3 regions of the Streptomyces sp. NBC_00466 genome follow, and region 2 is predicted to be linked to each of the others. Evidence: riboswitches for the same ligand, from Rfam matches in the RefSeq annotation. Region 2 holds a riboswitch; each other region holds the start of a gene.

What was found. A riboswitch is a leader RNA that binds a small molecule or an ion and turns the genes downstream of it on or off. The one in region 2 is predicted to bind cyclic di-AMP.
Positions count from the first base shown of each region.
Region 1: linked by a shared signal. The riboswitch ahead of OG210_RS19225 (transglycosylase family protein) and the one ahead of OG210_RS29430 (C40 family peptidase) in region 2 are both predicted to bind cyclic di-AMP.
Region 3: linked by a shared signal. The riboswitch ahead of OG210_RS04220 (M23 family metallopeptidase) and the one ahead of OG210_RS29430 (C40 family peptidase) in region 2 are both predicted to bind cyclic di-AMP.

Region 1 covers NZ_CP107896.1:4,282,279-4,286,831, forward strand. Annotated here, with positions in the region: gene OG210_RS19210 (nucleoside triphosphate pyrophosphohydrolase) at 1-195, shown strand, start outside; gene OG210_RS19215 (cytochrome P450) at 192-1,553, shown strand; gene OG210_RS19220 (transglycosylase family protein) at 1,690-2,733, shown strand; cyclic di-AMP (ydaO/yuaA leader) riboswitch at 2,991-3,177, shown strand; gene OG210_RS19225 (transglycosylase family protein) at 3,181-3,891, shown strand; gene eno (phosphopyruvate hydratase) at 4,178-4,553, shown strand, end outside.
Region 2 covers NZ_CP107896.1:6,552,282-6,556,834, reverse strand. Annotated here, with positions in the region: gene OG210_RS29440 (NAD-dependent epimerase/dehydratase family protein) at 1-260, shown strand, start outside; gene OG210_RS29435 (alpha/beta hydrolase) at 286-1,863, opposite strand; cyclic di-AMP (ydaO/yuaA leader) riboswitch at 2,568-2,785, shown strand; gene OG210_RS29430 (C40 family peptidase) at 2,789-3,262, shown strand; gene OG210_RS29425 (ATP-binding protein) at 3,294-3,725, opposite strand; gene OG210_RS29420 (helix-turn-helix transcriptional regulator) at 3,959-4,553, shown strand, end outside.
Region 3 covers NZ_CP107896.1:968,883-973,435, reverse strand. Annotated here, with positions in the region: gene OG210_RS04230 (M16 family metallopeptidase) at 1-563, shown strand, start outside; gene OG210_RS04225 (pitrilysin family protein) at 584-1,951, shown strand; cyclic di-AMP (ydaO/yuaA leader) riboswitch at 2,187-2,346, shown strand; gene OG210_RS04220 (M23 family metallopeptidase) at 2,359-3,150, shown strand; gene OG210_RS04215 (GntR family transcriptional regulator) at 3,404-4,081, shown strand; gene OG210_RS04210 (helix-turn-helix domain-containing protein) at 4,276-4,553, opposite strand, start outside.

The DNA.
Region 1 (4,553 bases), 2.3 Mb from region 2:
GTGCGGGGCTCGGAGCTCGACGTGCCGCTCCCGGCGGGGGAGGGCGTCGGCTACCGGTTGCTCGCCCTGGCCGCGAGCGCGGAGGCGGCGGGCACGGACCCGGAGGCCGCGCTGCGCGCCGCGGCGCGGGCGTACCGGGACGCGATCCGGGCCGCGGAGAGCGCGGCAGCGGGTACGGCTACCGTCGAGGAGTGACCGACAACAGCACCGCAGGCCCGGCCCCCACCCTTTTCACCTGGGAGTTCGCGACCGACCCGTACCCCGCGTACGCCTGGCTCCGCGAGAACGCGCCCGTCCACAGGACCGCGCTCCCGAGCGGGGTGGAGGCCTGGCTCGTGACGCGGTACGCGGACGCGCGGACGGCACTCGCCGAGCCCCGGCTGTCGAAGAACCCCGCGCACCACGCGGAGTCCCCGCACGCCAAGGGCAAGACCGGCATTCCGGGCGAGCGCAAGGCGGAGCTGATGACGCATCTGCTGAACATCGACCCGCCGGACCACACCCGGCTGCGGCGTCTGGTCTCCAAGGCGTTCACCCCGCGCACCGTCGCGCTCTTCGCACCGCGCGTGCAGGAGCTGACGGACCAGCTGATCGACGCCTTCGTGGCGAGGAGCGCGGGAGAAGAAGGGGGAGAGGAGGAGCCCGAGGGAGAGCCCCGGGAAGAACCCCGGGGAGGGACCCGGGCGGAGGCCGGGGGACAGGCCCGGGGGCAGGCCGGGGGCCAGGCCGACCTCATCCATGACTTCGCCTTTCCGCTCCCCATCTACGCCATCTGCGACCTGCTCGGCGTCCCCCGTGAGGACCAGGACGACTTCCGCGACTGGGCGGGCATGATGATCCGTCACGGCGGCGGGCCGCGCGGCGGGGTCGCGCGGTCGGTCAAGAAGATGCGGAACTACCTCGCCGAACTCATCCACCGAAAGCGGGAGAACCCCGGCGACGACCTCATCTCCGGGCTCATCAGGGCGAGCGACGACGGCGAGCACCTGACCGAGAACGAAGCGGCGGCGATGGCGTTCATCCTGCTCTTCGCCGGGTTCGAGACGACGGTCAACCTCATCGGCAACGGTATGTACGCGCTGCTCCGCAATCCGGACCAGCGGGCGCGCCTGGAGGCGTCACTGGCGGCGGGCGAGACCGGCCTCCTCGCCACCGGTGTGGAGGAACTCCTGCGGTACGACGGGCCGGTGGAGCTGGCGACCTGGCGGTTCGCCACCGAGGCGCTGACCCTGGGCGGGCAGTCCATCGCGGAGGGCGATCCCGTACTGGTCGTGCTGGCCGCCGCCGACCGCGATCCCGAGCGCTTCGCCGAGCCCGACACACTCGACCTCTCACGCACCGACAACCAGCATCTGGGGTACGGGCACGGCATCCACTACTGCCTCGGCGCGCCCCTCGCCCGGCTGGAGGCGCAGACCGCGCTCGCCACACTGCTGCGCCGTCTGCCGGACCTGCGACTTGCGGCAGAACCTGGCGATTTGCGCTGGCGTGGCGGGCTCATCATGCGGGGATTGCGCACGCTTCCGGTGGAGTTCGGTACGCCGCCGAACTGACGGCCTGACCGGTGCATGACTGACGGGGTGTCAAGAACGTGACTTTCATGTGATCTCCACTGCATCGACTTGTGACTGGTGTTCGAGTGCGGCTACGTTCACCCCTCGACTCATCCGTCACACGGAAGGCCACCGCATGCGCACCGGGAACGGTCGGCACCGCCGCCCCCGTCAGGCCCCAGCTCTTGTCGTAGCGGCAGGAGTTACGGGCTCGGCCATCGCCCTTCCGCTGCTGGCGTCGACCGGCGCCCACGCGGCTGACGCCACGACCTGGGACCGGGTGGCGCTGTGTGAGAGCGGCGGCATCTGGAGCACCGACCTCAACAACGGGCACTACGGCGGCCTCCAGTTCTCGCAGGCGACCTGGGACAAGTACGGCGGCGGGCAGTACGCGGCCCGCCCCGACCTGGCCAGCCGCTCCCAGCAGATAGCCGTCGCCCAGAAGGTGTACGCGGCCGAGGGTGCGACCCCCTGGGCCAGTTGTGCGGCCATCGCCGGGCTGACGAAGGACGACGCGGACACGGCCACGGTGGACCCGGGCTCCCCGGACACCGCGAGCCCCAGCCCCACGAAGCCGTCCGCGTCCACCAAGCACCCGTCGGGCGCGGACACGGGTGCGGACGGTTCGAAGGGGACGCCGTCCACGCGGACGCCGTCGAAGCAGGCGAGTCCGAGCCCGTCCGATTCCCCCTCGGGCCCTCCGTCGGGTTCCCCTTCCGGATCGCCGACCCCATCATCACCGTCATCTCCGGCATCTGACCCTTCATCGGATGCATCGGACTCTTCCAGCAATTCGGGCCATTCGGGTTCTTCGGATACTTCGGGCTCCAGTACATCCGTCACGCCCGGCCCGTCGGACTCCGCGTCTCCCGCCCCTTCCGGCTCGGCGCACTCGGGGGTCGGCAGGCACCGGGGCGGCGAGGCCGCGGGCGACTCCGGTGCGAGCCATGACGAGACCGGCCGGCACGCTTCACGCGGCGGGGAGACGTCCCGGGATGACGCCCGTACGGACGGCAGCTACACCGTCCGCGCGGGTGACAACCTCTGGTCCATCGCGGAGGCGCACGATCTGCCCGGCGGATGGCCCGCGCTCTACGCGGCGAACCATCGGACCGTCGGAGGCGATCCGGACTTCATCGTTCCTGGCCAGAGCCTTGATCTCGACCGAAACCAGGGGTAGTTCGGGATTGTATGTCCGCTTCTGTTCGAGTGAGACATGACTCTCGTCGGCCCTGCTGAATGTCCGGACTGTCCGCCCGGCGTACGCCGTCCCTCACCTGCAGAAACGGGTAACGCGGGGTCGTAAACCAGGGATTTCTCCCCCGATGTTCATCTTTGAATATCGGGGGGTCCTGTGATTACGGTCAGACCGCTCGCACCGCGGGCCTCTTCGATCGCCACGCCGAATCCTGCCATCGGTCGAAGGGAAGCAGTTGACGCTAAGAAGCGCCGCAGGCAGGAGCGGGGGACCCAGGTAAGCGCCGGGGCCGGCCGTCCGTTCAGAGTCAGAGAACGGCACGAACCGGGACCGGCTTGGGGTGAAGCTGTGCGCTAGGTCGCGCAGCCGGGCAACTCATTGGCCCGAACCCGACAGCTCACCTCGTAGGCGTCGGTGAGGAGATCCGTCATGCTGTTTTCCAGCAAGTCCAAGCACCGTCGCCCCTCGAAGGCCGTTCGCGTCGCCACGCTCGCCGGTGTTGCCGGTGCCGCTGTGGCCGTTCCGCTGATCGGGGCGACCTCGGCCTCCGCCGCTTCGGTCTCCACCTGGGACGCCGTCGCGCAGTGCGAGTCCGGTGGTAACTGGTCCACCAACACGGGCAACGGCTACTACGGCGGCCTCCAGTTCAACAACTCCAGCTGGGCCGCCGCCGGCGGTACGCAGTACGCCCCGCGTGCCGACCTCGCCACCAAGGGCCAGCAGATCGCCACCGCCGAGAAGCTTCTCGCCATGCAGGGACCGGGCGCCTGGTCCTGCGCCGGTGCCGGCAACCTGACCAGCGGCGGTCCGAGCCCGGACGTCTCCACCGGTTCGAACAGCGGCTCCTCCTCGTCGAGCGCCGGCCAGCAGAGCAGCCACAGCGACCAGCAGTCCGCTTCGCGCAGTGAGGCCCGCACCAGTGCGCCGGCCGCCCCGAAGCACGCCGCTCCCCGCCACGCCGCGCCCACCACGGTCCAGAAGGGCGACGGCGAGTACAAGGTCAAGGCCGGCGACACCCTCGCCAAGATCGCCAAGGCCGAGCACGTCTCCGGTGGCTGGAAGAAGGTCTACGACCTGAACAAGGACATCGTGAAGGACGCCAACCTGATCTTCCCCGGTCAGCAGCTCCACCTGAGCTGATATCAGCTCTCCCCAGCACCCCCGGCCCGGCGCGACTCCCCCGTACGCGCCGGGCCGGGGGTCTCTCCGCCGGAGCCGCGTCCTGGTTCGTCCCGCGGCCCGTCCGGGGAGGGTGGCGTGGTCACCATCTGGTAAATTTGGTGACTTTCACACCGTCATACAAGCTTTTGGGCCCTTTTTCGTCCCAGGGTCCGGGCGCCCTGCCGGCTGATGGCTCCGAGCCGGTTAGGCTCATGCCGCAAGGCCACAGAGACCCTGCGCCCATAGCGTCACATCCCAGAAGGAGATGCTAGTGCCGTCCATCGACGTCGTCGTAGCCCGGGAAATCCTGGACTCCCGAGGCAACCCCACGGTCGAGGTCGAGGTCGGCCTCGACGACGGCAGCACGGGCCGTGCCGCCGTCCCGTCCGGCGCCTCCACCGGTGCGTTCGAGGCCATCGAGCTCCGCGACGGTGACCCCAACCGTTACCAGGGCAAGGGTGTCGAGAAGGCAGTCCTCGCCGTCATCGAGCAGATCGGGCCGGAGCTCGTCGGCTACGACGCCACCGAGCAGCGCCTGATCGACCAGGCGATGTTCGACCTGGACGCGACGGAGAACAAGGGCTCGCTCGGCGCCAACGCCATCCTCGGCGTCTCGCTCGCCGTGGCGCACGCCGCGTCCG
Region 2 (4,553 bases):
AGGGGCGCTCCGAACGGGGCATGACCCCATGGGGCGTCGACCACCCCGTGGTGTACGACATGTCGGCCGCCGAGCGGGAGCTGGGCTACCGCCCGGTGACCGGGTACGCCGATTCGCTGCCCGCGACCGTGGAGTGGATCACCGGCCGGCTCCGGGACAGGGACTGGCGCGAGGCCTTCCCCGCGATGGCGAAGACCTACGACCCGCATCTCGATCTCTTCGACTACGTGGCGGAGGACGCCTGGCTGGGGAACCGCTGACCAAGCGGTCCCCCAGCGTGGGCTGTTACGGCGTCGGTGTGGCGTGCGGGGTGCACGTCACATCGTGGCGGTCGGTGCTGCCGGTGAGCAGATAACTGTCCACCCGGGTGTTGATGCACGGGTTGACCAGACCGGTCACCCCGTGCGATCCGGCGCCCTTCTCGATGATGAGGCGGGAGCCCTTGAAGCGCTGGTGCAGGTCGACGGCGCCCTGGAACGGCGTGGCCGCGTCACGGGTCGACTGCACGATCAGTACGGGCGGGAGCCCCTTGCCCGTGTGGACGTTCACCGGGGTCTGCTGCTTCGCGGGCCAGGTGGCGCACGGCAGGTTCATCCAGGCGTTGGACCAGGTGAGGAACGGGTTGTCCTTGTTGAGCCGGGTGTTGTCCCGGTCCCATGTCCGCCAGTCGGTCGGCCACTTGGCGTCGGCGCACTCGACCGACGTGTAGACGGCTGTGCCGTTCTCCGCGGAGATGTTGCCCGCGGTGTCCGCCATATCGGGCCCTGCGGCATCGATCAGCGGCTTCGGATCACCGGCGAGGTACTGGCTCCAGGCCTTGGCGACCGGTACCCAGGAGGAGTCGTAGTACGGCGCGTTCTGGAAGAACCCGAGCAGTTCGGCGGGGCCCACGACCCCGCCGATCGGATGCTTCTTCGCTGTGGCGCGCAGCTTCACCCACTGCTGTTCGACGGCGGCTGCCGTCTTCCCGATGTGGAAGGCGGCGTCGTTGGCGGCGACCCAGTTCTGCCAGTCGTTCCAGCGGCCCTGGAAGGCGACGTCCTGGTTGAGGTTGGCCTCGTACCAGATGTTCGACTGCTTCGGGTCGACCACACTGTCCACGATCATCCGGCGGACATGGCCCGGGAAGAGCGTTCCGTACACGGCGCCGAGATAGGTGCCGTAGGAGACTCCCAGGTAGTTGAGCTTCTTCTCGCCGAGCGCCGCCCTGATGACGTCGAGGTCGCGCGCCGTGTTCGGCGTGGTCAGATACGGCAGCATCGCACCGCTGCGCTGCTCGCAGCCGTCCGCGTACTGCGCTGCGAGCTTGCGCTGGACCTGCTTGTCGGCCGCACTGTCCGGGACCGGATCGGCCTTGGGGGCGCTGACGTACTTCTGCGGGTCCATGCAGGAGACCGGCGCCGAGTGGCCCACGCCGCGCGGGTCGAAGCCCACGAAGTCGTACGCCTTGGCGGTGTTGACCCAGAGCGCGCTCCCGGTGGTGGACCTGGCGGGGAAGCGCATACCCGAAGCGCCGGGGCCACCGGGGTTGTAGACGAGGGAGCCCTGCCGCTGCGACGCGGTGCCGGTGCTCAGAGCCCGGTCCACCGCGAGCTTGATCGTCCGGCCATCCGGGTGTGCGTAGTCGACCGGCACGGTCACCCAGCCGCACTGGATGGGCTTCGCGAGCGCCCAGTCCGCAGGACAGTCCTGCCAGTCGATCCCGGCCGTCGCCGCCCGAGCGGCGGCGACGGCCACACCGTGCGCCTCCGGGCCGGCGTGGCCGCGGCCGTCGGCGGTGGCCGACGGCGCTGCCATGGCGCCGGCTATGAGAGTCGCCGCGGCCAGAGCGCCGGCCGAGCCGAGCACTGCGGTGCGTCTCACGTGGTACCTCCCCCTGTGCGAAGCGCCGTTCGTCCGGCGCTCTCCAGTACGTACCGGGGATCCTTTCTTGTGAACGGTCCCTGACAACAGGCCGCATGGGCGTTCTTTGCCAACCCGAAATGCGGAGAGACCGGTCCCGGTGAGCGGTGCAACGCGCGCGGATCCCCTCGCGCCCAACGGGGGGACGGGGGCGGTCAAGTTGGCCGGACGCCGGTGAACTCGGGCCACTCCGCCCCGCGTTGCCGATTACGGGTGACCCAGCCCCCTCAGGGCGCACGACGAGGCCGACGGTGCGTCAACCCTGGTGCGGACGTGCCGACATCACCGGCATCCGGGCCATGACACCTTCGCGCGGCATCCGCACAGAGATCCCCACAGGGGGAAAACCGGCGCGGATCCGGCTTTCGGGCGGTTGCCGGTACACCGATGGGCGCCCCCCGGAAGGCGTAGACACGCGGAGATCCAGTGGCCGCACCGAGTTGCACTTCGGACCGGCACTCCGCCCGGGACCCCTGCTGCGCCCCAGGTGAGGGCCGTGCGCCGACAGAATCCCCTGGTCCGGTTCCGGTGGCATCCACTCGAACAGGCCAGTGACCCCGAAGCATCACAAATCGGCGCGTACGCCGGGAATCCACCGTGCCATGGGTGAAGATCCGGGAGACGACAAGCCCCCGCCACCACGGCGGGGCGGTCCGGGCGGACGCCGAGTCCTGCCGCCGCTCCCGGATGTCTGGTCGACACGAGTGGATCGGCAGGAGTGGAGGACCCAGGCAGTCCGGGGCGACAGCGACGTCGCTCCTCGGGGTGAAGCCGCCTGGTGGGACGGCCGACTTGATCAGTCGGTCATCCTGCCGGGCGGCCGGGCAACTTCGCCGGCCCGAACCCGACAGGTCATCCTTCACAGGCGGTTTGCGAAGGGTTGCGCATGACTGCGCAGATTCATGTCCCGTCTCTTCTCACCCGGGCCGGAACAGCTTCGGCCCTCGCCCTCGCCGCTGTCGCGGGGACCTCGCTGGCACCGGGCGCGACCGCGGAGGCACAGGCCGCCGCGCACGCCTCCCAGGCCGTGCAGATCGCGGCCTCCAAAAGGGGTTCGCCCTATCAGTGGGGGGCGACAGGGCCATCCCGGTTCGACTGCTCGGGCCTGACGCTCTACTCGTACAAACAGGTGGGCAAACAGCTGCCCCGCACCGCCCAGGCGCAGTACAACCGCGTAAGCCATATCCCGGCCTGGGCCCGGCACCGGGGCGACCTGGTGTTCTTCCACTACGGCCGGAGCGTCTACCACGTCGGCATCTACGCGGGGCACGGGAAGATCTGGCACGCCCCCAAGACCGGCGCCGTGGTCAGGCTGGAGAGGATCTGGACCCACAGCGTCTGGTACGGCCGGGTGGGCTGAAGCCGCCGGGAGTCGTCGGCCGCGGGTTCGTTCAGCCCTGGACCGCGGCGGTCCAGGGCAGGGCGATCCAGACGGTCTTGCCGCCGTCCCGCGTCGGGGTGACCGACAGCCGCCCGCCGTTCTCGGCCGCCAGCCAGCGGATGATGACCATGCCCCGGCCGTTGTCCTGCTGCACCGCCGCGGGCAGCCGCTGCGGCCAGCGCGGATGGCTGTCGGTGACGCCGACGCACAGCCGCTCGTCCCGGTCCAGGACGGCCTGCACCGTGAAAGTGGGGGACGTGCCGAAGGTGTGCTGCACCGCGTTGGTCGCGAGCTCCGAGACGATCAGCCGGATGGTGTCCGCCAGCTCCGCGTCGGGAGGCAGCCCCCATCCGGTGAGCACACGGGCCACGAACGTCCGGGCGGCCGGTACCGAAGCCGGCTCGCTCGGCAGGGTGACTGAAGCTTCCTGGTGGTCTGCCATGACGGCCTGTCCCTTTCCCACCGCTGCCGGCGCGGATCTCGTGACGGATGCACTTCGAGACGGCCTCAGGTGGCGCTTCGTGCGAGCGTGACACTCATAGTGACCGCAGCACGGGCCATCCACAAAGATGTGCATATATCTGTCGCTCAAAGTGATGAACTCTGCGACGGAAGACCGTATTTGACGGCCGGGATGGCACGTTTGCAGAAACGGCCGACCGGAGGGAGAACGCGGTGCGGAGCAGCCCCGAGGTGCGCCGCGTCAAACTCGGTGCCGAGCTGCGCAGACTGCGTGTCCTGGCAGGTCTGACCAGCGCGGCAGCGGCCCGGCTCGCCGGCTGGCATCAGTCGAAGGTGAGCAGGATCGAGACCGGGCGCAGTGGTGTGAAGCCGTCCGACGTAGCCCTGTTGCTCCATGCGTACGGTGTGCGGGACACGGCGCAGCGCGAACTCCTGGAGGCGCTGTGCGGCGCGGGGGCCGACGAGAGCGCCGGCTGGTGGCACAGCTACCGGCGTCTGCTGCCCGCCCAGTACCGGGACTTCATCAGGCTGGAGTCCCAGGCGTGCACGGCGCACACCTTCGAGACGTCGGTGATGCCCGGTCTGCTGCAGACGCCCGGCTACGCGAAGGCGGTCACCCGGGCCTCGCTCGACGGGCTGCCGGCCCGGACCGTGGACTCACTGGTCGATGTGCGGCTGGCCCGGCAGCGGGTGCTGGACGCGGATCCGCCGCTGGAGCTGAGCGCGGTCGTCGATGAGGCGGCCCTGCACCGGCGGATCGGTGGGCGCGGGGTGATGGCGGAGCAGTTACGGCATGTACAGGAGGTCG
Region 3 (4,553 bases), 5.6 Mb from region 2:
ACGCGGCGGACATCGCGCTGACCATCCTGGGAGGCGGCGAGTCGTCGCTGCTCCACAACAGGCTGGTCCGCCGGGACCGTACGGCGGTCGCCGCCGGCTTCGGCATGCTGCGCCTCTCCGGCGCTCCCTCGCTCGGCTGGCTGGACGTCAAGACATCGGGCGGTGTCGAGGTCCCGCAGATCGAGGCGGCCGTCGACGAGGAGCTGGCCCGCTTCGCCGCCGAGGGCCCCACGGCCGAGGAGATGGAGCGCGCGCAGGCCCAGCTGGAGCGCGAGTGGCTCGACCGGCTCGGTACGGTCGCCGGCCGGGCCGACGAACTGTGCAGGTACGCCGTGCTGTTCGGCGACCCGCAGCTGGCGCTGACCGCGGTGGGCCGGGTGCTCGACATCACGGCCGACGAGGTGCAGCAGGTCGCCAAGGCCCGGCTGCGCCCCGACAACAGGGCTGTGCTGGTGTACGAGCCCGTCACCGCCGATGAGCCCGAAGAGACCAGTGCGGACGGCGGGTCCGACGAGGCCACCGCAGCCACCGCGACCACCGAGAGCACAGAGGCGGACCAGTGACCGACCCCGCGGCCGTGATGATGGCCTTCCACCCGCAGCCCCAGGCTGGTGCCCCCAGGCCCTGGGCATTCCCGGCCCCCGAGCGCTCCACCCTGCCCAACGGCCTGACGGTGCTGCGCTGCGACCGTCCCGGACAGCAGGTCGTCGCTGTCGAGATCAGCCTCGACGCCCCGCTGGACGCCGAGCCCGAGGGGCTCGACGGCATCGCCACGATCATGGCGAGGGCCCTCTCCGAGGGCACCGACAAGCACAGCGCCGAGGAGTTCGCCGCCGAGCTGGAGCGCTGTGGCGCCACTCTCGACGCGCACGCCGACCACCCCGGGGTCCGGGTCTCCCTCGAAGTGCCGGTCTCCCGGCTGCCCAAGGCGCTCGGCCTGCTCGCCGACGCGCTGCGGGCGCCCGCCTTCGCCCCGAGTGAGGTCGAGCGGATCGTGGGCAACCGGCTCGACGAGATCCCGCACGAGCTGGCCAACCCGGCCCGCCGCGCGGCCAAGCAGCTCTCCAAGGAGCTCTTCCCGGCCACCGCGCGTATGTCGCGTCCGCGCCAGGGCACCGAGGAGACGGTGGCGCGCATCGACGCGGCCGCCGTCCGCGCCTTCTACGACGCGTACGTACGGCCGGCGACAGCCACCGCCGTGGTCGTCGGCGATCTGGCGGGGACCGACCTGGACGCGGTGCTCGCCGAGAGCCTCGGCGAGTGGAAGGGCAACGCGGGCACGCCCCGGCCGGTGCCCCCGATCACCGCGGACGACACCGGCCGCGTCATCGTCGTGGACCGCCCCGGAGCGGTCCAGACCCAGCTGCTGATCGGCCGGATCGGCGCCGACCGGCACGACCGTGTCTGGCCCGCCCAGGTCCTCGGCACGTACTGCCTGGGCGGCACGCTCACCTCCCGTCTGGACCGCGTCCTGCGCGAGGAGAAGGGCTACACCTACGGCGTGCGGGCCTTCAGCCAGGTCCTCCGCTCCGCCCCCGACGGCACCGGCGCCGCCATGCTCGCCATCAGCGGTTCGGTGGACACCGAGTCGACAGGACCCGCGCTCGACGACCTCTGGAAGGTCCTCAGGACGCTGGCCGCCGACGGACTGACCGACACCGAGCGGGACATCGCGGTACAGAACCTGGTGGGCGTCGCACCGCTGAAGTACGAGACGGCCGCCGCGGTCGCGGCCACGCTCGCCGACCAGGTGGAGCAGCACCTGCCGGACGACTTCCAGGCACAGCTGTACGCGCGCCTCGCCGCGACCGGCACGGTCGAGGCGACCGCCGCCGTGGTCTCCGCGTTCCCCGACGACCGGCTGGTGACGGTCCTGGTGGGGGATGCCGCGCAGATCGCGGAGCCGGTCAGGGCGCTGGGCATCGGCGAAGTGACCGTGGTCGCGAGCTGAGTTCCGGCTGACCCGGTGCGCCGGGCGGCCGGGGCGGATCTGCGGGGTCCCGGTGGGCAGTGCGCCCGCCGGGACCCCGGCTGCGTGCCGGGGCTGTGCGCGGCCTCCGGGAGGTGTGCCCGTACGTGTGCCTGTGGGATGTGCGACAAAACCCGCTGTCTGTTTGGCGCAACCGGGACGCACCACTTACCGTCGCACTCGCTGTCCGTCGGACGTAAGCCGCAACCGCGGCGCCGGGCAGCGATCGCCGAGTCCCCGTCAGGCGCGAGCCCGGGGAGCCGGGGACCCACTCAGTCCCTGGGGTGAATCGGGGCCGCTCCGCAGGGGCGGGCCCGTAGGAGACCTTCCTGCTCCGAACCCGTCAGCTAACCCGGTAGGCGAGAGGGAAGGAAAGGACCAGCCTCTTCATGGCGTTCAGCCGCCCTACCGGCAAGCACCGTGCCCCGAAGCACCTGACCCGCAGGACCGCGGGCGTCGCCGGAGTCGCCACCCTCGCCACGGCCGGTGTTCTCGGCACCCTCGCCTCCCCGGCGATGGCCGACAGCGCACAGGTCTCCACCGCGCAGGAAGCCCGTCTCGACCGGACCATCCTCGTCGGTGACACCGTGGCAGACCGGATAGCCGCCCAGGTCACCGCACAGCAGCACGAGGCCGACCACGCCGAGGCCGTGGCGAAGGCCAAGGCCGCCGCCAAGGCCAGGGCCGCAGCCGCGAAGGCGAAGGCCGAGCGGGAGCGCGAGGCGAAGGCGGCCAAGCAGCGCGCGGCCCGGGCCGCTGCCCGCAAGCGCCTCAACGCCTATGTGGTCCCGGTCGCCAACTCCTATGTCTCCACCGGCTACAAGACCGGCGGCAGCCTCTGGTCGTCCGGCAGCCACACCGGCATCGACTTCCACGCCGCGAGCGGCACCCCGGTCCACGCCGTCGGCGCGGGCACGGTCGTGGAGGCCGGCTGGGGCGGTGCGTACGGCAACAACATCGTCATCCGGATGCACGACGGCACGTACACGCAGTACGGCCATCTCTCGTCCATCGGCGTCTCGGTCGGCCAGTCCGTCACATCGGACGAGCAGATCGCACTCTCCGGCGCCACCGGCAACACCACCGGCCCGCACCTCCACTTCGAGGCCCGCACGGGACCGGACTACGGCTCGGACATCGACCCCGTCGCCTACCTGCGCTCACACGGCGTCAACGTCTGACCCCGGCTGTCCCGCCCGTGTGGCCCCGGCGCTCCCGGCCCTGTCGTCCAAGCGCCGCGGCCACACGCGTTCCGGTGTTCGCATTCGCACGGATATCTTCCCCGCGCCCGGTCTTCGTACGTCCGGTTTTTGCCTGGCCAAAAGATATCCATGATTTACCGGGGGCCTTCGGGAATTAACCTGCCCTGTCATAGAGTCGCCGCACAGGTGCGTACGGACCGCGAAATGCGGGCGTCGATGCGGAGGTTCGGTCATGCGCGTTCCCGCACATTCGGTATGCACGGCAATCCGTGACGACATCATCTCGGGGGTGTACGAGCGGGGTGGCCGGCTGACGGAGGAGGTGCTCGCGCGCCGCTACGGCGTCTCCCGTGTCCCTGTCCGTGAGGCCCTGCGGACCCTGGAGTCCGAGGGGTTCGTGGTCACCCGCCGCCATGCGGGCGCCTGTGTCGCCGAACCGACCGAGCAGGAGGCGGCCGACCTGCTGGAGATACGGATGCTGCTGGAGCCGATGGGCGCGGCGCGCGCTGCCCAGCGGCGGACCGAGGCCCATCTGAAGGTGCTCCGCGGCCTGGTCAGGCTCGGTCAGGAGCGGGCCGGGCACGGCCAGGGCGAGGATCTGCGGTCGCTCGGCGGCTGGTTCCACGAGACGCTGGCGCAGGCATCGGGCAGCTCGGCGCTGACCACGCTGCTCGGTCAGCTGCGGCAGAAGATCAGCTGGATGTACGCGGTCGGCCAGCCGGCCCTCCCTGTCGTGTCCTGGGCCGAGCACGGCTCGATCGTGGACGCGGTGGCGCGCGGCGACGCGGAGCGGGCCCGTGCTCTGACCGCGGTGCACGCCGAGCGCGCAACGGCGGCGCACCGGCTGCGGCAGCAGGGACGCGTGAGGGATTCGCAACATGCTGTAAACATTGCGAGCATCACCGATTAACAGTACTGCCGTATACAGGGAAGGGGAATTCCGGCTTTTCTCTCTGCCGTATTCGCCGCTCAGTCCCGTGCTGTCTGTTTATGTTCGGCTTTTCCGATGTCCCGGTGTGCGATGTCCCGGCCTGATGCCCGGATGCGATGTCCCGTCGCGGGATGTCCGGTGCCGGGCGCCCGGTTCCGGAAAGAGTGGGACGGTCAGGTGACCTCCCAGGCCGCCTCGATCATCCGGAAGATCTCGTCCACCGCTGCCTGCGGATCGGCCGCCTCGCGGGCCAGCGAGTAGGCGTCGATCACGAACCTCGCGATCGTCCGGCAGGCCGTTGTGGTCTGTGACAGGCCGGGATCAGCGGCGATGGCCGTTGCCAGCGACTCCGCGTGACGCAGCCTCATCGACTCCTCGTACTCCCGCAGGGCCGGTGATCCGTCGATCAGGTGCCAGACCGGGGCGGCGCTGTCCGCCGTGCAATGCCGCA